One region of the Murimonas intestini genome, then DNA from elsewhere that is predicted to be linked to it. Evidence: predicted binding sites of a transcription regulator. Region 1 holds the regulator's gene; each other region holds the start of a gene.
What was found. Region 1 encodes Rex, which represses fermentation and respiration genes when NADH is low (regulators of the CRP and FNR family bind a similar motif). Its sites were predicted from a motif close to ATTGTTAANTANTTAACAAT; they were not measured.
Positions count from the first base shown of each region.

Region 1 (3,180 bases):
GGTGGGCGATATCATACGTTCAGACGAAGGAAGAAGGTATGTGATCCCTTCCGCACCGGGTAAGCGCTTTTCAAATGATATTAAAGTGACAGATATGCTCTACGACTGTTATGAGACAGCAGTATCCGGCAAAAAATTCGCACAGAAGCTGGAAAAGATAAAAGAACGCTATGAAGAGATCATTAAAGGCCTTGATCTGACCTTGTCACTTGATGATGAGTTTGCCAGGATCCAGGAATCTTTTTTGGCAAAGGCAGGCAAGGACTATGCTGCTTCCCGGGGAGAATATTTAAATGGTATTGTCATGGCGGCATATCTTGGATATGAATTTGTAGATGCCGCGCAGGTCATTTTCTTTGACGAAGAAGGCAATTTTGATGCCGTAAAGACAGATAAAGCGCTTGCAGAGAGGCTGCAGGACGTGGAAAGGGCAGTTGTGCCGGGATTCTACGGTGCCATGGAAAATGGCTGCATAAAGACCTTTTCAAGGGGAGGCTCTGATGTGACAGGGTCCATCGTGGCCAAAGCTATCAGGGCAGACCTCTATGAGAACTGGACAGATGTTTCGGGATTCCTTGTTACTGATCCTCATATTATCGAGAATCCCGAGGTGATTGAGACCATCACTTACCGTGAGCTCAGAGAGCTGTCATACATGGGAGCTACAGTGCTTCATGAGGACGCCATATTCCCGGTCAGGAAAGAAGGCATTCCCATTAATATCCGCAACACGAACGCACCTGATGAAAAAGGGACTCTGATCGTAGAGAGTACCTGCAGGAAGCCTAAATATACGATTACCGGAATTGCCGGCAAGAAGGGTTTTGCATCCATTAATATAGAAAAAGATATGATGAATGCAGAAGTGGGATTTGGAAGAAAGGTTCTGGGAGTCTTTGAGGATAACGGTATTTCCTTTGAACATATGCCTTCAGGCATTGATACTATGACTGTCTACGTACACCAGTCTGAATTTGAAGAGAAGGAACAGAAGGTCCTTGCAGGGATCCACCGAGCTGTCCAGCCTGATTCTATTGATCTGGAGTCAGACCTGGCCCTGATTGCGGTTGTGGGCCGCGGAATGCGGGCTACAAGAGGGACTGCAGGCAGGATATTTTCAGCCCTGGCACATGCAAATATCAATATCAAGATGATAGACCAGGGTTCCAGCGAGCTTAATATTATCATTGGTGTACGCAATGAGGATTTTGAGACAGCAATAAAAGCAATTTACGATATATTCGTGACTACACAGCTTTAATGCTGAATTATAACAGCGCTTTGCGGAACAGTGGAAGGCTAAACTGTTATATAAAAATGTCACCTCAGGCTTAAAATGTTTGACATTAAATTATCATTCTAATATAATGGGTATAGCGAAAGAGGTGATATAATAAATGGAAGAGAAGGAAATCTCTAGGGCCGTCATTAAAAGGCTGCCGAGATATTACCGGTATTTGGGAGAGCTGCTGGAGAGCGGTGTGGAGAGGATTTCTTCAAATGAACTCAGTGAGAGGATGCAGGTGACTGCCTCGCAGATACGTCAGGACCTGAACAATTTCGGAGGCTTCGGCCAGCAGGGATACGGCTATAATGTAAAATTTTTGTATCAGGAAATTGCTAAGATACTTGGTCTTGATAAGACATATAATATGATTATCGTGGGAGCCGGAAATCTGGGGCAGGCCCTGGCAAATTACGTAAAGTTTGAGAAGAGCGGATTCCTGATCAAAAAACTCTTTGATGTGAATCCCAGGCTGCATGGCATGACGGTCAGGGGCATTGAGATACGGCTGATCGATGAGCTGCCCGAATACCTGCAGGAGAATGAGATACATATTGCAGCGCTTACCCTGCCAAAGGCAAATGCCAGAGAGATGGCGGAGCTGCTGGCTGAGAATGGGGTCAAGGCTATCTGGAATTTTGCACATACGGATCTGCACCTGCCGGAGGATGTGATCGTTGAGAACGTGCATCTGTCGGAGAGCCTTATGCAGTTATCTTATAACATCAGCAGATATGAACGCGACCATAATAAGAAATAGAGAACGAAGGTGTACGTATCAGGACAGGGTTCTGTCTTGGTGCGTATATTTGCGTTAGAGAAAGGAAGCAGGAGGTGATAAGGTGAGATACCTTGTGAATTCTGAAGAGATGAAGCGGTGCGACGGAAATACCATAAATGAATTCGGGATGCCTTCCCTTGTACTGATGGAGCGGGCCGCTCTGGCCGTATATGAAGAGCTGGTGAGCGGCGGCTTTGATCTGTCCCGGGTCCTGGTAGTGTGCGGGTCCGGCAATAACGGCGGCGACGGTTTTGCCATTGCCAGGCTTCTCCATCTGAGCGGGAAGAGGGTTGATGTGCTTTTTGCAGGAAAGCCGGAATCTCTTACCGAAGAAACGCAGATACAGAAGAAAATCTGCGAAAATTATGGTGTAAATGTTGGCAGTAACTTGAACATAAGTGAATATACTAGTATAGTAGATGCGCTCTTTGGGGTGGGGCTGTCCAGAAATATAGAAGGAAGGTACGCGGCATTGATCGGGGATATCAACCGGTCGGGCATTCCTGTACTGTCGGTGGATATCCCTTCAGGGATATCAGCTGACAGCGGCCACGTTATGGGTACTGCAGTTAAAGCAGCCAAGACCGTCACCTTTGCTTTTGAAAAAATAGGCCACATTCTGTATCCGGGAAGTGAATACTGCGGAGAGCTGAAGCTTTGCGCCATCGGAATAGATGACCGGGGATTTATGGGGCAGGTTCCCGGGGCTTTTACCTGGGAAGAGTCAGATATACCAAAGCTTCTCCCGGAAAGGAAGGCATATTCCAATAAGGGGACTTACGGACGGGGGCTTTTAGCTGCAGGCAGCAGGGATATGGCAGGCGCTGCCTGTCTTGCCGGCAAGGCAGCGTATAAAACAGGGACAGGTCTTGTGCGCATCTACTCAGAGGACTGCAACCGTCAGATATTACAGACACTCCTGCCTGAAGCGGTGCTGACCTCCTACCGGAAGGGTGAGGAGGGGGCAGCCCTGGCGGATGCGCTGCAGTGGGCAGATGCATGCGCCGTGGGGCCGGGTTTGTCTGTATCCTCTGAAAAACTGGAAATCCTGCAGACGATCATCAGGTCCGGAGATATTCCTGCAGTCCTGGATGCGGATGCGCTGAATCTTCTG
Region 1 covers NZ_JANKBI010000001.1:429,268-432,447, reverse strand. Annotated here, with positions in the region: gene NSB28_RS02045 (aspartate kinase) at 1-1,261, shown strand, start outside; gene NSB28_RS02040 (redox-sensing transcriptional repressor Rex) at 1,398-2,045, shown strand; gene NSB28_RS02035 (NAD(P)H-hydrate dehydratase) at 2,128-3,180, shown strand, end outside.

Region 2 (3,180 bases), 150 kb from region 1:
CTCTTTCGATTAATTTCGCGTAAAGTCTGCTTTAGTTTTGCCTTGTACAGTGCTAAATTCTATGCTATAATTATAAATTGAGAAGTTTTCGGCTTCATTTTTTCACAGAGGTGAGCCGGATAAGAAAACAAAGAAAGAGCAAAGGATGGGAAATATGGAGCTTCTATACAAAAGTACGAGAAACAGTGATACCACAGTAACAGCTTCACAGGCTATTTTAAAGGGCCTTGCAGAGGATGGCGGATTATTTGTCCCAACAATGATCCCGAAGCTGGATGCCGGCATGGATGAACTGGCAGGTATGAGCTATCAGGAAACTGCGTATGCTGTGATGAAACAGTATCTGACAGATTTTACGGAAGAAGAGCTGAAAAGCTGCATTGCCAGAGCCTATGATGAAAAGTTTGACACAGAGGAGATCGCGCCTCTGAAGAAGGAAGATGGAGTCTATTATCTGGAACTGTTCCACGGCGCTACGATAGCTTTTAAGGATATGGCGCTGTCTATTCTTCCGCATCTGATGACCACAGCAGCAAAGAAAAACCATATTTCTAACGAAATCGTGATCCTGACTGCTACTTCAGGAGATACAGGAAAGGCAGCGCTTGCCGGATTTGCGGATGTTCCCGGTACCAGGATCGTGGTCTTCTATCCGAAGTCAGGCGTCAGCCCGATTCAGGAAAAACAGATGGTGACCCAGAAGGGGGACAATACATTTGTTGTAGGTATCAGGGGGAATTTTGATGATGCACAGACAGGGGTAAAGAAGATCTTTGGAGATAAAGATCTGGAAAAGGAGATGGCATCTGCCGGATTCCAGTTCTCATCTGCAAATTCTATCAATATCGGAAGACTGGTGCCTCAGATCGTATATTATGTCTATGCATATGCAAAGCTCTATGCTGCAGGGGACATCAAAAATGGTGAAGAGATAAATGTTGTCGTTCCCACAGGCAATTTTGGAAATATACTGGCAGCTTATTATGCAAAGAATATGGGAGTTCCTATCAGGAAGCTTATCTGCGCTTCAAATGAAAACAGAGTGCTTTATGATTTCCTGGGAACAGGCACATATGACAGAAACAGAGAGTTTATCCTGACTACATCACCCTCCATGGATATCCTGATCTCCAGCAATCTGGAGAGGCTGCTGTACCGTATAGCAGGGGAAGATGACAGTAAGAACCGTCAGATGATGGAAGCTCTCGTAAAAGACGGCAGATATGAGATTACAGAAGACATGAAGGAAAAACTGGCGGATTTCTACGGCAACTATGCCACAGAGGCGGAGACAGCTGATGAGATAGCCGGGCTTTACCGCAAGACAGGTTATGTTCTGGATACGCACACAGCTGTGGCCTCCAGGGTTTACCGCAAGTATGCGGAGGAGACTGGCGATACGGCAGTGACAGTCATAGCTTCTACAGCCAGCCCGTATAAGTTTACTAGAAGTGTCATGGATGCTGTCGATAAAAAATATGATGCCATGTCAGATTTTGAACTGGTGGATGAACTGAATAAAATATCAGGAGTTGCTGTGCCCAGGGCTATAGATGAGATCAGAAATGCCCCTGTGCTCCATGATACAGTTGTGGATGCGGCTGATATGAAAGATACTGTTAAGAAATTCCTGGGAATATAGAGGGGGGAGAATATGGACTCAATGTTTGTGCTCCTGGACGTCATAGTCCTGGGATGCGGTGTTTACATACTGTATGCATATTACCTGATGAAGGTGAAGGGGGAGGTGAAGGAGAATCTTCTTTTAAATCCGACTACTCCTCTGAAGCGCTGCAAGGATAAGAAGGCTTATATGGAATATATGGGGCCCAGGCTTTTGGCGCTGGGAATAGGCGCGCTTATCTGCGGAGGTGCAGGGCTTATCAATGACTATACTAACTTTATGGGTTCCTGGTACCTGGCAATCACAGTAGTTTTTCTGGTGCTTGTCATCTGGTTTGCTGTGGCAGTTAAGAAATCTGTTAAAAAGTTCTGGTAGGACAGGCCAAATTATTAAAAAGCTGTAAAATCGTAAACTGGCTTTGTTAAATACTTGACATTTGACTTTGAAAATGAGATAATGAAGCCAAATTTTGATAAAGGAGGACATAAGATGTCAACAAAAGCGTATTATCCACTTAATGAAATCGGCGCTGGCAAAACTGGTTTTGCAAAGACCCGTTCCATTATCGAAGCAGCTTTCTACGGAAACAACGTAGTTAAAGTAAACACTTTAAAAGAGGCTTATGAATTAGCTAAAAACTCAACAGGAACAATCGTTACAGATATGCCAGTATACAGAGGAGAGGAATTCGGTCTGGAACCGGATGCAAAAGTTCTCTTATTCAACGATGGCGCTATCACAGGCCGTTATGCTGCAGCACGCCGTATTGCCGGTGAACCGGGAGTTGACTGCGCAGCACTTGATAAAGTGGCTATGGACGCTGTATATGAGTCACGCTGGAAAACAATGTACCATGCAGAGGTTTATGTAGGCCTTGATCCTGAATTCATGGTAAAAGCTCACCTTCTGATCCCGGAAGGAGAAGAGAACATCATGTATTCCTGGATGCTGAACTTCCAGTATATGTCTGATGAATATGTTAAGATGTACAAGAACTCCAAAGCAGTAGGTGATGGAAAAGAAGCAGATATCTATATCTTCTCTGATCCCCAGTGGTCACCGGTTGAGCATCCGGGCGTTGATTTCAGCTGCCTGAGCGATCCTCAGACTCTTTGCTACTTCAATACAAACCAGAACTGTGCATGTATCCTTGGTATGAGATACTTCGGAGAGCACAAAAAAGGCACACTGACAATGGCATGGGCTATTGCAAACCGTAACGGATATGCCTCCTGCCACGGCGGACAGAAAGAATATACATTAGCAGACGGATCTAAATATGTAGCATCTGTTTATGGTCTGTCAGGATCAGGTAAGTCTACTCTGACACATGCTAAGCATGACGGAAAATACGGCATCAAAGTGCTTCATGATGACGCATTCATCATCAACACTGATACATGTGCATCTATCGCTCTTGAGCCTACTTACTTTGATAAGACACAGGATTATCCGGTTGGATGTGAAGATAACAAATATCTCTTAACATCTATGAACAACTCAGCAACACTTGATGAGGACGGACATATCCAGATCGTAACAGAAGATATCAGAAA
Region 2 covers NZ_JANKBI010000001.1:579,143-582,322, reverse strand. Annotated here, with positions in the region: gene thrC (threonine synthase) at 155-1,642, shown strand; gene NSB28_RS02685 (hypothetical protein) at 1,655-1,999, shown strand; gene NSB28_RS02680 (phosphoenolpyruvate carboxykinase (ATP)) at 2,114-3,180, shown strand, end outside.
Region 2: a site for Rex is predicted at 2,042-2,061, ahead of NSB28_RS02680 (phosphoenolpyruvate carboxykinase (ATP)). Genes of this name have one in related genera too.

Region 3 (3,180 bases), on a different contig from region 1:
TCACAGCGTCCACGATTTCTTCCTTTGAGCCAAAATGATGGTAGATAGCCCCTTTGCTGAGATTTCCCAGCTTGTTTATAATATCCTGGATCGTTGTCTTCTCATAGCCTTTTTCGAAAAACAGCTTCTGTGCCGTGTCTAATATACGGCTGACAGTCTCTTCTGGATGCTTATTCCGCGCCATATCCTTCCTCCTCATATTCTCTGAACGTTACTATTTGCGGCCCCGCTAAAAGCGCGGTTCGGCAAATAGTAACCTCTGAACAGCTTCAGATACTGCCTTTACATACCGTCGGTATGTATACTATAAATGATATCCTTTTGAATGTCAAGTTTTTACGTAAACAAAAAGCCCTTCTTTTTCTGATCTTTCCAGAAAAGCAAATGAGAGTTTTTCTGCCAGCCTCAGTGAAGCTGTATTCTCAGGGTCTATAAATGCATAGAGTTCTTCAATCCCTAAAACTTCTCTGGCATAGCTGATAATTGCCTGGCAGGCTTCATATCCCAGTCCTCTCCTCTGATAACCCCTGTCTATCATATATCCCAGTTCCACTATGCTTCTTCCCCGGTATTCTCTGTTCTCAAGGCCGGCCTGTCCTGCCAGGATGCCGGATTTCTTTTCAATCAGCGCCCATAGACCGTATTCATATATAGGATACATATTTTTAATATAAGCATCCAGCCTCTCCCTCTCCTTTTCCCTGTCAGGATCCAGGCCCGGCATATAAGAACAGGCTCCGGGCTGGCTGTAGAGGCCGTATATCCCATCCAGATCTGCCAGCGAAAGTTCCCTGATCACAAGACGCTCTGTCTGTGCGATCACAACAGGAATGCCCATACACCTGTTATACACGATTGCCAAAAAGTCCTTATCTATTTCTTCAAATCCTTGTATTACCACAGGCAGACCGGGAAAGCGGACTTCTTCATTATTTTCATACCCCAGACACGGAATCTTGTTCCTCATGCACCACTCTGCCGCTTCCCTGTTGTCAGTAATAAGAAGAGGCAGCTCCTCCCTGTCCATCCTCAATATGTCCTCTGCCCCGCTATAATCACCAATCTTGATTCTTATGCCTGCATTTCTGAGCTTTACTGCCAGCCCTCCCGCCTCATCAGGGTCTTTTAATAGAAAATGTACACTCTTCACTCTTGTACTGCCTCCTGTCCCAACATAAAAAAGTTACGCTCAATCTCTATTTTACTCCACTTTCTCCCAATTCCCAACAAAAATTTTTAACCTTGCTGTTTCATGCAACTCATATTATAATTAAAAAGGAATTTAAATAGAAAGGAAGTATTTTAAATGGCACAGAATCCTATCGTAACTATCACAATGGAAGACGGCGGCATCATCAAGGCAGAGCTTTATCCTGAAATAGCTCCTGTCAGCGTTAATAATTTTATCAGCCTGATCAAAAAGAATTTTTACAATGGTCTGATTTTTCACAGAGTCATCAATGGTTTCATGATACAGGGAGGATGTCCTGATGGAAACGGCATGGGGGGACCTGGCTACTCCATTAAAGGAGAATTCTCTCAGAACGGATTTCCAAATGCATTAAAACATGAACCTGGTGTTCTCTCCATGGCCCGCTCTATGGCCCCTGATTCAGCAGGTTCACAGTTCTTTATCATGCACAAGACATCTCCTCATCTGGACGGCTCCTATGCCGCTTTCGGAAAAGTGACAGAGGGTATGGACGTAGTCAATAAGATTGCCGAGACAGACACAGACTACAGCGACAGGCCGCTGGATCCTCAGCGCATCAAATCCATGACAGTTGAGACTTTTGGTGTGGAGTATCCTGAACCGGAAAAGTGCTGAGACATTTGATCAGATATTTTTTCTCCGCAGCTTTGGAAGATATCCATTGCTGCGGAGATTTTTTTATCCCGGGCGAAGTCTTATCTGCTTTCAGGATAAACACTGTCCGTTCTCTTTGTTTTGTGTGTTTTCTCTTCTGGTTAAATTTTTAACAAAAAAGTAATTGACAAAACTTTAACAATGAGTTATGATGGCATTGTTAAAAAATTATCAATTGTCTATTATTAATTAATTTCTTATAATAAGAGGAGGAACTACAATGGCAAAGAAAGAAACCACAGCAAATGTGCCGGCAATCATTGACAGCGTCGAAGCTCTGAACGCTAAACTGGCCGCAATGCGTGAAGCTCAGAAGGTATTCGCTACCTACACACAGGAGCAGGTAGATAAAATCTTCTTCGAGGCAGCCATGGCTGCCAACATGATGCGTATTCCGCTGGCTAAGCAGGCTGTTGCAGAGACAGGCATGGGCGTCATCGAAGATAAAGTTATTAAAAACCATTATGCTGCAGAGTATATTTACAATGCGTACAAGAGCACAAAAACCTGTGGCGTGATTGAAGAGGATCCGGCATTCGGCATCAAAAAGGTAGCTGAGCCGCTGGGACTGATCGCAGCTGTTATCCCTACAACTAATCCTACTTCTACCGCTATCTTTAAGACACTGATTTCCTTAAAGACAAGGAATGCCATTATCATAAGCCCGCATCCGCGCGCTAAAGACTGTACTATCGCCGCTGCAAAGGTGGTTCTGGACGCAGCTGTAAAAGCCGGCGCTCCGGAGGGAATTATCGGCTGGATCGATGTTCCTTCTCTTGAACTTACAAATGAAGTCATGAAAGCTGCCGACTGCATCCTGGCAACAGGCGGACCCGGAATGGTTAAAGCCGCATATTCCTCAGGAAAACCTGCACTTGGTGTTGGCGCCGGAAACACTCCTGTCATCATTGATGATACAGCTGATGTAAAACTGGCAGTCAACTCCATCATCCATTCCAAGACATTTGACAATGGTATGATCTGTGCTTCTGAACAGTCTGTAACTGTTGTAGGAAACCTTTATGATGAAGTAAAGAAAGAATTCCTTGCAAGAGGCTGCTATTTCTTAAAGGGCGAAGAACTGGATAAGGTCCGCAAGACCATTATCATAAACGGCGCCTTAAATGCAAAAATCGTAGGCCAGTCTGCTTATACCATCGCAAAACTCGCCGGAGTCAATGTGCCGGAAACGACAAAGATCCTGATCGGCGAAGTGGAATCTGTTGATATATCAGAAGAGTTCGCACACGAAAAGCTGTCCCCTGTACTTGCCATGTACAAGGCAAAAGATTTCGATGACGCTATTGCAAAGG
Region 3 covers NZ_JANKBI010000005.1:98,462-101,641, forward strand. Annotated here, with positions in the region: gene NSB28_RS09915 (TetR/AcrR family transcriptional regulator) at 1-184, opposite strand, end outside; gene NSB28_RS09920 (GNAT family N-acetyltransferase) at 329-1,150, opposite strand; gene NSB28_RS09925 (peptidylprolyl isomerase) at 1,307-1,828, shown strand; gene adhE (bifunctional acetaldehyde-CoA/alcohol dehydrogenase) at 2,088-3,180, shown strand, end outside.
Region 3: a site for Rex is predicted at 2,024-2,043, ahead of adhE (bifunctional acetaldehyde-CoA/alcohol dehydrogenase). Genes of this name have one in related genera too.

Region 4 (3,180 bases), 420 kb from region 1:
CAGAGGAGGGGAAGGACAGGTTCGGGATGTCTGAAGACTACCGGCAGCCGGGAATGTCCGGAGTACACGAACAGCTCCATGATAAATACGACAGCGGAGAGCCCCATAAAAAGGTTACATATTCGTATAAGACAAATACAGATGAGAAGAGGGGGAAAGGCAGGGGGGCTTTAAAGAAAAAACTGGTTGTGGCTGTTATCATTATAATCTTGGCGGCAGCAGCGGCTGTTTTCATAGCTGATTCGGCAGAGAAAAGGAACAAAGAAATGACAACAGTGAAGGATATCACAGAGGTAAGGAAACTACGGGGAGAATACATAACTTCCGGTTATACCAGCTTTCGTTTTGATGGAGCCAGGGTAATGGAAAACGAAGTTTTAGATGAATTCATGCCGGAAGGAAAAAAGCTTGTGGTTGTGACAGCCAGCGTGCAGAAAAATTACAGAAAATCTCCTGATGAGGATACAGAGATGCAGTACGGCAGCCTTTATGCAGAATGCGGTACAGCTTATCTGAATCCGGTAGAGCAGTACAGCCTGGAGAATGCACGTCTTGAAGGCTTTTTTGATTTTGAAGCCGCATCTCCGTACATATCTCTTGAAAACGGCGAGATCAAGCTGCTGTTTGTAACAGATGATACTGCAGAGGATATAGATATCTGCATTCCCGGATGGAGTTCATATGAACAGGAGGGAATACCGGAATTTATATGCAGGGTAAATCTGCAGATAGAGGAAGGGGTGGCATCATGAGCAAAGGTACAGGAAATTCAAAGAAGGCCGGGAAAGTCTGGCTGGTCATAATTGTTGTCCTTATGCTGGCGGGAGTCATTGGAAATGTACTTGACGAGAACCCGGAGTTTATGGGCGGAAATGCAAGCGGAAGCAGACTGGCTGTCCTGAATACGGATTCTGAGCGGCTCAGTGACCTGGATGGCATAGAGGCCCAGGAGGGTTATTATTACTATAAAATAACAATTGAATACTACAACAGCGGATCCCAGGCGGCATCTCATTATCAGCTGATGGGGTACTTCAGCGGCAAAGGCTATGATGATATATACGAAAGTGACAGGTATGACAGCGGCAATCCTTTTGAGGAGGCAGCCCTGGGGATTCTGCCGGCGGGAAAAAGCGGCAGTATTGAGAGGTATATACAGGTGAAGGATGGTGTAAGCAGCATTAAATTTGAATATTTTGACAGCTCATCTTCGGGCAGAAAGAAAACTACCATCAATCTGTAGGAGCACAACGCTAAAAATTTGACAATGTGTAGAATGGTCAAAACGCAGGGAATATTATATGATGTCATTATTAGTAAAATTACTCAAATTATTTAAAAAAGTACAAAAGGCGTTGTTGAGAATAGATAGGCATTATGTTATAATAACCCCATATAGGGTATGCGTTTAGACTCTATGATAAAAAATTAACAAAATCTTAAGAATCATAAAATCTTTTAAAGAAAGGGGCGGTGAAAGAAAAATGCATATCGTTAAGGATGAGAACGGGAATATATGCCCTCACGGACATGAGCATACCCATGCGCACACGCATACATATGAGCATTCGCATGAGCACACCCACGAGCACGGACACGAAGAAGCACATGAACATTCCCACGGGGAATCAGCATGTGCGGGCAAGGAATGTACAAGTGAGTGTCAGGGATGCAAGCCCGTCAATCAAAATGAGGCGCTTCTGACCTACATGCTTTCCCATAATGAGCATCATGCGGCTGAGCTGGACCAGATGGCTGAGAAGCTGAGACAGTCCGGACAGGAAAAGGCTGCGGAGCAGATTAAGAAAGCAGTGGATGAATTCCAGAAAGGCAATATGTATCTGGGAGTTGCGCTGGCGCTTGTCAAGGAAGAGCAATAGGAGGAATGACAGATGTGTCTGGCAACCGTTTATAATATCAGCAAACCGGAACCGGAGAGCATTGTCCTGGAGTATGTAAGCAGGATAGATGTGAACGGAACAGAGATCACCCTCACCGATGTGATGGGGGAACGCAAAGTGGTGGAAGGTACCATCTCTATGGTGGATCTGACCGGCGGTGTTGTCAAAATTAACTGTCCCGAGTAGCGGACGGTTGATATAAAAGTACATATTTTTGTATAAAGAAAGCGGAGGTAAAACAAAAATGAAGAGTATAGTTGAAGTAATGAAAGAAAGAACATCATTTTCTTTCGAAGTGTTCCCACCCAAGGCAGAACAGCCTATGGAACCGCTTCTGGAATGCCTGAATGAGCTGTATAAATTTGACCCGGATTTTATCAGCTGCACATATGGGGCAGGCGGCTCAAATGCCGGAAGGAACTCTGAGATCTGCAAAGCGATCGCTGACAGCGGACACAGAGCGGTAACACACTTTACCTGTATTGGTAACACAAAGGACAAAGTAAAAGCTGAACTGCAGGCTTATCTGGATAATGGGGTTGACCATATCCTTGCACTGCGCGGTGACCTGCCGGCTGGCTGGGAAGGCACAAGAGGGGATTTCAATTACGCGAATGAACTTGTGGCATATATCCGTGAACAGTTTGGTGACAAATTCACCATCGCTATGGCAGGTGATCCGGAAAAGCACATCCAGTGCCCGACCTTTGAAGAGGATATCGCACATCTGAAAATGAAACAGGATGCCGGCGCTGACTATATTATGACTCAGCTCTGCTTTGATATCGAAGCTTTCAAGAGATGGTATGATTCAATCCGCAAAGCGGGAATCACACTTCCTGTAGACGTAGGTGTAATGCCTGTACTCAACAAAGATGCTACGATCCGTATGGCACTCTCTATGAACGGATGCTCAATCCCGAGAGACCTGGCTGAAGTGATCAGCAAGCATTACAATGATCCGGAAGGATTCAAAGCTGCAGGGATAGAATATACAGTACATCAGCTGTACCAGTTTATTGGAATGGGTGTGGATGGTATCCATCTGTACGCATTGAATAAATCAGCTGCAGTTTCAGAAATTCTGACAAAGTCAGGACTTCGTGCAAAAAAAGACTGATCCAATAAATAATCATTATATTTAGAATTACAGGAGGCGCCGAATATGGCTTATACAATTGCAGTTGCAGGTAAAGGGGGAGTGGGCAAGACTACCCTGTGCGGTCTTATGGTCCAGTATCTCTGTGACAAGAGAAAAACTCCCGTTCTTGCAGTCGAT
Region 4 covers NZ_JANKBI010000001.1:7,942-11,121, forward strand. Annotated here, with positions in the region: gene NSB28_RS00040 (hypothetical protein) at 1-752, shown strand, start outside; gene NSB28_RS00045 (hypothetical protein) at 749-1,243, shown strand; gene NSB28_RS00050 (DUF8180 domain-containing protein) at 1,485-1,880, shown strand; gene NSB28_RS00055 (CooT family nickel-binding protein) at 1,893-2,087, shown strand; gene NSB28_RS00060 (methylenetetrahydrofolate reductase) at 2,146-3,021, shown strand; gene NSB28_RS00065 (ATP-binding protein) at 3,067-3,180, shown strand, end outside.
Region 4: a site for Rex is predicted at 1,417-1,436, ahead of NSB28_RS00050 (DUF8180 domain-containing protein). Genes of this name have one in related genera too.